Psychrobacter arcticus 273-4: one gene and its partner. Each later gene encodes a partner of the first gene's protein in a complex. Links are inferred from orthologs where the notes say so. Each region holds a gene or a part of one and is shown in the gene's direction. Other genes may lie near its edges.

What was found.
Region 2: the proteins of pal (region 1) and PSYC_RS06505 are in contact, whole or in part, in a crystal structure (PDB 2HQS), measured with the Escherichia coli proteins. The link is inferred for Psychrobacter arcticus 273-4 from one-to-one orthologs.

What each region holds. Positions count from the first base shown.
Region 1 is NC_007204.1:1,085,652-1,090,551, reverse strand. Bases 1,276-4,134 are described here. They hold pal (peptidoglycan-associated lipoprotein Pal), read left to right. Parts: upstream 1,276-2,375; coding sequence 2,376-2,894; downstream 2,895-4,134. Other genes in these bases: PSYC_RS04715 (hypothetical protein), read right to left, coding at 3,985-4,134; PSYC_RS04720 (4'-phosphopantetheinyl transferase family protein), read left to right, coding at 3,152-3,856; pepN (aminopeptidase N), read right to left, coding at 1,276-1,824. Also shown: more of pepN, read right to left, coding at 1-1,275; more of PSYC_RS04715, read right to left, coding at 4,135-4,809. UniProt on the Escherichia coli protein: Part of the Tol-Pal system, which plays a role in outer membrane invagination during cell division and is important for maintaining outer membrane integrity. The Tol-Pal system is also required for polar localization of chemoreceptors clusters.
Region 2 is NC_007204.1:1,503,599-1,507,510, forward strand. The notes cover bases 1-2,892. They hold PSYC_RS06505 (PD40 domain-containing protein), read left to right. Parts: upstream 1-746; coding sequence 747-2,039; downstream 2,040-2,892. Other genes in these bases: PSYC_RS06500 (cell envelope integrity protein TolA), read left to right, coding at 1-610; PSYC_RS11415 (transposase), read left to right, coding at 2,142-2,309; PSYC_RS11670 (hypothetical protein), read left to right, coding at 2,517-2,681; PSYC_RS06510 (flavodoxin family protein), read right to left, coding at 2,774-2,892. Also shown: more of PSYC_RS06510, read right to left, coding at 2,893-3,376; PSYC_RS06515 (YeeE/YedE family protein), read left to right, coding at 3,846-3,912. UniProt on the Escherichia coli protein: Part of the Tol-Pal system, which plays a role in outer membrane invagination during cell division and is important for maintaining outer membrane integrity.

The sequences.
Region 1 (4,900 bases):
CAGCATCGCATCCTCGCTTGCCAGCACAGGCAATGTCTGCGCTAATGCCGCTAGATAGACATCAGGGTCGCTTTTTGTACCTTGGTTGGGCAATAAAATACGGTTGACCAGCATTTGTGTCACTTGCCAGCGATTGAAGCCATTGGTTTCATGTTTGAGTAAAAAAGCCAAATCTTCATCTTGATAGTCATAATTCAGCTGTACCGGTGCACTAAAATCACGCAGCAAAGACACCACAGGCGCAGCACTTATCCCTTCAAAAGTAAAGGTTTGTGTGGCTTGGTCTAATAGCAACATACGCTCAGCCATAATTTTGCCACTTTCTTTATCAAATAACGCCGTTGCGACTGGAATTGGCAACGGTTTTGGCGCATCAAAGCCGCTGACATGGCGGGTCTGCTGACTCAACGTAATGGTCAATGTCTGTGTGGCGCTATCATAGTCTTGATGACCGGACACTACTGGCGTACCTGGCTGACGATACCAATCAATAAAGTCTTCCACCTTACTATTAGTAATACTAAGCGCCGATAAGAAATCTTCAACGGTCACTGCTTGCCCGTCATAACGACGGAAATACTCATCGGTACCTTTTCGGAAATGATCTGCTCCCAAGGTATTGGCAATCATACGGACAATTTCAGCGCCTTTTTCATAAACGGTGGTGGTATAAAAGTTATTAATTTCAACAAAGCTCTCAGGACGCACAGGATGCGCAAGTGGTCCTGCATCCTCTGCAAATTGATGGGCGCGCAAAGTGGCGACATCATCGATACGCTGCACCGCACTTGATTGCTGATCCGCTGAAAACGACTGATCACGGTAGACAGTAAAACCTTCTTTTAGGCACAGCTGAAACCAATCACGACAAGTAATCCGATTGCCCGTCCAATTATGGAAATACTCATGGGCGATAATGGCTTTTACGCTAAAACTACGGGTATCCGTCGTCGTTTCGGGGCTTGATAATACACAGGCAGTATTAAAGATATTTAGCCCTTTGTTTTCCATCGCACCCATATTGAATTGACTGACCGCAACGATCATATAACGATCTAGGTCATAAGCACGGCCGTAATTGACCTCATCCCATTGCATCGAATCTTTGAGCGCTTGCATACCGACATCACACTTATCGATGTCAGCAGACTTTGCATATACTTCAAGCAAGACTTCTCGACCTTCGCTGGTTGTATAGCTATCAGTCAACACATCTAAATCCGCAACCACACAAGCAAACAGATAGCTTGGCTTATTGGTTGGATCATGCCAAATCGCATAATGGCGGTTTGGGGCATCAATCATGTCCCCCGCTTCGACCAAATTACCATTGGCCAATAGCGTTGGATAGCGCTTATCTGCTTCAAGGCGAGTGGTAAATATCGCGAGTACGTCAGGGCGGTCTGGATAAAAGGTGATTTTACGGAAACCTTCCGGCTCGCACTGGGTGACAAACATCCTATCATCACCACTGCCCGCCATATAAAAGCCTTCAAGCGCGGTATTGGTTTGTGGGCAAATACGTACTTGAATCGCCAATGTTACCTCATCAGGGGCATCACTAATCGTAAGCTTACCTGCTGACTGCTCATAGCGCTCAGCTGTCAATGCCTCACCATTCATCGTCAGAGCCAACAGCTCTAAATCTTCACCAAATAAAACGATGTCGCCTGCGCTTTGACGGACCATCTTTAGAATACTGTCTACCTGTGCATGGTCTTCAAATAACTTGATATCTAAGCTGACAGTTTCAACATCGAAGCTTGGCTTTTGATAGTCTTTTAAATTGATTTTATTAGGCGCATGGAGAGGTACATCAGGCATTTCAGCATTGATAATTTGCGCATCGTTTTCAGCGGTAGACATATAGATTCCTATTGGTTTTTATGATGGTTATATTTATAACAGCCTTTATAACAGCCTTTATAACAGCCTTTACAACAAGACTTAAGCAACACTTAGCTATAGTTGAAATACTTTAAAGTCGCTACAGTATTGCTGGTGTAAATTTTTTGCAGCCTCTGTCTGCGTAGGCACAGCAAGCAAGAAAAATTTGCACCAGCAATACGTGTTGTATCGATATTACTTTTCACCGACTATACTGTCACAATATCTAGCTACATTGACCTAAGGCGCCAAATTTCAAGGGTGCTGATAAATTAAAATAAGAAAGGTAACGATGATAAGAATCCCTATATAATGACGTAAATCTTGGCGTAATACGCATTATATCTATTTGTAAACTCTAGAATTATTTACAGTAATAGTACTTACATAAAGTAACATTTAGTATATTATAGATAGCAATTGCCTAAGTTTTATCATAAGCAGTTTATAACAACAAATGTAATTCATTACAATTTTTGGAGCTTATTATGTCAACCAGTTTTTCAAAAATCGCTGCCCTCGCTGTATTATCAAGCGCCGTTGTTCTAGCCTCAGGTTGTGCTACCAAGCGCGCTATTTCTGAAGTGGTCGTGGCTCCACTAGGTATCCCAGGTGGTCAAGTTGGCTACACTGGTGCGGTCATCGTTGACAACTCAAACGCAGTCATCAGCGGTGCTGAAAACATCCAAGCCGTTGTATACTTTGCCTTTGACAGCAGTGAGATCACTTCACAATCTGCGGGCGTCTTAAACCAACATGCAGATCTGTTAAAATCTAACCCATCAGCGGGTGTGGTTATTGCTGGTCATACCGATGAGCGCGGTAGTCGTGAATATAACATCGCATTGGGTGAGCGCCGTGCCCAAGCAGCACGTGATTATCTTGCTGCTCAAGGCGTTGCAGCAAATAACATCCGTGTCATCAGCTATGGCGAAGAGCGTCCTGCTGCTGCCGGTACGAACGAAGATGCTTATGCCCAAAACCGCCGTGCTGAACTGTCTTACTAAGCATATAGTATAAGATATTATAAGTATGAAAAAGCCCAGCAAGCCTATTGTTGGGCTTTTTGCTTTTTGTTACCTAAGATGAATCGCGATATAAACCATCAGTTTCTATAGTCGGTGAAAAGTAATATCGATACAACACGTACTACTGGTGCAAATTTTTCTTGCTTGCTGTGCCTACGCAGACAGAGGCTGCAAAAAATTTACACCAGTAGTACTGTAGCGACTTTAAAGTATTTCAACTATATAATATAAAGACTATGCAAAACTTAATGCTACACGATATTCACTATACCGAGCTCGACACTAAAACGATGACATGGTGTGCGACTGCTCAAGTGCGCGCCCTCTATCATAATCAAAAAGCCAGTACCTGTTTATCAACACCTCAAATTGCTTATAGTCAGCGCCAGCAGCAACGTGCAGGCGTACGGCTATTATTACTGGCATTGCTCAAAAAACTATCTATCACCGATAGTTTAGATGAATCCAGCTTCCCTTATCGATTAACCCATAGCCAATATTATGTGTGTTTTAGCCATACCAGTGGCAGTAGTAAAAATGCTACTCGAATGCAAAATGCTATAGAAAACTTGGATACACCATACGTCAAGGTCGCTGTCATTATCAGTCGCCATCGTGCATCGGGTATTGATATCGAAGTCAATGCGGTGAAATGGCAGGTGGCTAAGCGTTTTTATCATCCAAAAGAGCTGGCTACCTTGCAAGCATTACCAACGATACAGCGTAACTCTGCCATAAGATGGCTGTGGCAAATAAAAGAGAGTTTTATCAAGATACATCAATACACGCTTGCCCAAGGTTTAGGCATGGATTATTCCGCTATGATTCCTGATTTACTCAATCAGCCTGCAGAAACTCTGCCTTTGCTTACTATGACTGACGATAATAGTAATTATCGTATTGCTGTTATTCCATTGCAGCAGACCGTCATTATTTATTGAAAAAATCTAACAACCCTAGTGGAAAACAACACTTCTTACTTTATATTAGACATAAAAAAACGACCCTGAAAAGGGTCGTTCTCTGTACACATTCTTCTTTTAACAACAGTATTTAAACGGTTATTAAATTAGAAGCGGTAAGTTGCACCAAGCTTAACGATTGGTAACCACTCTAACAAGTTTTTGTCTTCTAGTTCTTTCTCAGCCTTTTCTGCAGCATTTTGTAAATCAGCTCCAGAAGCTACAACCGTAGCATCGGTCTTACCCATATATGCTGCACCTAGCTCGCCAAATAAACCAAAGTTATTGGTGATATTAGGACGGAAGCCGATAGTAGCATAAGGCGCTAACTTATTACGGTGCTCAATAGTACCTTTTAAAGTACCAACATCTGCTTCTGCATACTGTTGGCCATCAATCTTGTAAAAACCATCTTTAGTATTAGCAGTTACGTTAATTTCGTTATCAGGAACAATGATACCAGCACCTACTGTAAACCAGTTCGCCATAGGACGTAACTGTACGCCTAGATATGGGTTACTGAAATCAGTATCAACGTCATAGTTTACATCATTTGCATCAAAGTCACCGCCGAATAAATCAGCAACATCGCCACCTGCCCAACCAGCTTGTAGTTCAGTCTTGTCGTTAAGTGAATAACCTACGCTAGCACCGTAACCTAATGTACCAACTTCAGCACTAACTGATGCTGGATGAGTAACAGTTTGGAAGAAAGTCTTAGTACCACCAACGACCGCGCCAGTTGTGTTACGTAACACGCCAGCATCTGCATTGTAGGCATAACCAGCGTCTGCTTGATAAGCAACCGCTACTGGCTCAGCTTCGTATACAACAGCATCATTACTGTCAACAATGATAACTGGCTCAGCTGCTAATGCCGCACTTGATGCCAAAACCGCAGCAGAAATTGCTGTTAATTGAATAAGTTTCATAAAATACTCTCCTAAAGTGTGAAATAAATCGTCCATAAAAAAATGACAATTCAGCTTTTTTTAAACAATCATTTTGATGCGAGGATTAAAA
Region 2 (3,912 bases), 420 kb from region 1 along the record:
TCAACGCCTTCTTGAGCAAAACCAAGAGTATGAGCGCAGTATGGCTGAGTGGGCAGCACGGTTAGACGAATCCGTGTTAGAAGAGCATGACCAAATTGAAAAAGAAAGAAGACAGCAACTCATTGAAGAGCAAAAAACGCTTAGCGATTTTCGCAATAAGCAAAACAATCCTCCTAAGATTAAGCGCCCAACTGCCACCGACCGAAATATAGAAATAAATACGGGTGGCTCTAGTAGCTCAGGTCAAACCCTTAGCCCATCAAACGATGGGCAATCGAATTTATCTGGTGATAGCACAACCTCAAGTCCTTCAAAAGGCAGCAGCCGCTCAGCATCAGGTGGTAGTCGCGGCGCTAGTAATAGTGAAATCATTAATCTTATCAGACGCAACTACAATCCACCGACTGCAGCAAAGGGCTCAACTCAGCGTGCTACGCTCACGATTACAGTCAATGCCAGCGGCAATATCACCAATGTTACCGCTTCAGGACCTGATGAAGCTGTCAATGAAGCCGCAAAACAAGCTGTATTGAACACAGGCAGCTTACCAATCGATGCTGACGACCCAAAATACCCGACCTTTACTCTACAGTTTAAAGGTATTAATTAATCAGTTGCTCATGCCTTATATTATTGATAACGTTACCTTAAATAGCTTGTACTGTAGAAGGTACTGCCTTATCTTTATGGCGGACTAATGACCTATAAAAATGACCATCATACTGTTTTAGGAGCTCAACTTACTCATGCGCACTCATAAAAAACTACTCACCTCGTTACTTGCTAGCGCCTCAAGCTTGCTTATCGCGCCAAGTGTATTGGCAGCGCCTGTCATTTTAGAGTTGGATTACGAGATTCCTGTTCAACAAAACCAAGTGGCTTTTGTGCCTTTTGCTGGTGATAGTGTGTTATCACCTATTATTGTAAACGACTTAAGCAAAACTGAGCTCAAAATTACCAGTCAGAATCTACCGCAGCAGCCGCGCAGTAGCAGCGAGCTGTCAGGAACATTACCTGTATGGCAAAGTATGGGTATTCCCTATCTTGTCGTGGGTAGCACCCGCAGTAGCCGCGGTAAAGTGGTGACCGATTATGAAGTGATTGAGGTTAAAACAGGACGCGTTATCGAAGGCAAGCAAACTTTAACCACTGATAACAACAAAGATAGCATGCGCTATGCCGGTCACGTCATCGCAGATAAAGTTTATGAGCTCATTACCGGCATTCCAGGTGACTTCTCAGGGCGTATTGCTTATATTGAAGAAATTGGTGCAGGAAAAGCAAAAGTCTCACGCTTAAAAATCATGGATGCCGATGGTGAAAACGCCAAAACCATTACCGAAGTTTCAGGCTCTATCTTCTCCCCAGCATGGTCGCCTGATGGCAACCGTATTGCCTATGCGGTACAACGCGATAAATCATATCCTGTCATTTATGTACAAAGCGTGAGCGGCGGCGGCGCAACGCCATTGACCCCTTTCCCTGGTAGTAACTTAAGTCCTTCATTCTCACCAGATGGCAGCAAAATACTGTTCTCTAGTAGCTTTGAGGGCAGCGCTGATATTTATGAGATGAGTGCCAGCGGCGGTCAACCAAGAAGACTCACCAACTGGCCAAGCAGTGAAGTACAGCCAAGCTACGCTCCTGATGGCAGATCTTTTGTCTTTGTGTCTGATAAAGCTGGATTTAATAAACCACAGATTTATCGTTATGAGTTTGGTTCGGGACGTACAACCAAGGTGTCCAATAGTGGTTATGCGACCAGCCCTCAATTCAGTAGCGATGGCTCACAGATTGCCTTTTTAAATGGTCGCTCAGCTGCCATCATGAATAGCGGCGGCGCGGTCACTGCCAATTTAGGTAATACCGGCATTGATGAAGCACCGAGCTTTTCGCCTAATGGTAAGCGCGTCGTTTATGCCTCAAAGCAAGGTGGTAAAGGCGTACTAACTATCAAATCCCTAAATGGTGGCGAAGCCTTTGGTAAATCTGGGCAAGGCGTTATCCGTTCACCTGTCTGGTCAGCCAGTCCCAGATAAAGCTAGAAATTTATAACGTCTTAACCGCAAAAAAGCGCCCAAGCATATGATTGGGCGCTTTTTTATATGAGAGTAAATCGATAATCTCTTATTCTAAGACTACTGAATAGAGATGGTCATCGCCTTTTATTTTTACCACCTTACAGTCCCGACCTAAACCCTATCGAACAGAAGTGGGCGCAAGCTAAGTTTCTACGCCAAGGCTGGATGGAAAATAACTTAGATAAACTGTTTTATGATATGGGCTGCATTTCTTTTATATTGGATTGACTATAGTGAATTATGGCTAAATAATGAGGTTAATTGCTCATTGTATTTTATTTTGACTGTACATAATGGATACATAAGGCCAATCCCAAACGCTTCTCATAGAGCGTATTACTTCCATTTATCATGCGAGAATATCTTGCACAATCCTGTGCATTGGTTATGATGAGCGCTATTTTACCGTCGCCGATTGCTTTTTGAGATATCACCATGAAGTCATTAACCTATTTATTTACATTTGCTTTATTTATGACAGGTTGTCAGTCGTTTCAATTTGTCGAAAGTCCGATTCCTGTCAAAAACGCCCCTAGCAAAAATTTATTGGTCAAAACTGTTCCAGCTACGGATATTACTGTTGAAAATAATGAGCGATAAGAACGATATAAAAAGCTCACAATAAAAAAAGTAAATATCGGTTTGATGTCTGCTTTTTAATATTTAATACTTGATAAATAGCTTTTGGATTTTTATAAGGCAGGCTGATGTTTGATGATCGTTTTTGCCAGATGATCACCAAACCAAATCGCTGTATCTATATCGCCCACGCCTGGTGTTTCTTCGGGTGGACCATCGAGCGACTGCGTCATCAAACCTAAAAAGCTAGACAGACGATTTAGGTCATGAGCTTCGTGACCTGTCGGCATCAGTGGCAGTCCAATCCAGTTCATACCATGCTGCATGCTATAAAGACAAATCTGTTGCAGTACGGCAAGTTTATCACCACTTAATCCACCAGAGTTGGCAAAAGCTGCTGCCCACTTCCCTTCCCATTTACGGTGATACCAACGCTTTGAGGTTTCATCCATAAAAGTCTTAAATTCAGCAGTGACGCTACCCATATATACGGCACTACCAAATACCAGTAGATCTGCTTGATCTAAAAACTCCCAATCCACTTCATGGACATCTACCGCCTTGGCTTGCGATTTTGGCAACTGCTGACGGGCACCTGTCACTATGGCCTCAGCAACACGCTTAGTATGGCCATAATTACTATGATAAATAACCGCTATAGATAGATTATTGGCTTGGTTAGTGACAGTTGAAGCAGACGATATAGATGTAGTCATACGGGCTCTAGTAATGAATAAATTGATGAATAATGAATTGCTGAGTAATAGTAACGTTTAGAATTTTCTGAGTAATTACAGCCATTATAGCCTGTAATCATACGGTTAGTACCGGATAGCTATTATTAATGACGCTATCATCAGGTGTGAAAATAATCGCACCACCTATTAACAGACTGTCATAGAGTAGCAATATTTAGCGAATTATCAACTCACTTATGTAAATCGCAACTTTGTCGAATATTGTGTAACACGTCTTGTCTTTATTGGGTCATACACAGTGGCCGTTAACGATTACATTTTGTTTATTCTATATATGCATATGTTAATTCCAGATTTTCTTTCAGGCTTGTTTTTATTTTTGACGTAATAGGATTATGATGTGGTGCTTATTCCTAAGTTACACACAAATACAATTAACGATTCAAGAAAATCCCAATCAAACCTATAAGCAGAGGAGACTACCACTGTGACAACGTTAAGAGTTCAACTCGTAAACGAGGCGCGAGATCCAATCGTAAGAGACAGTCTTCGCT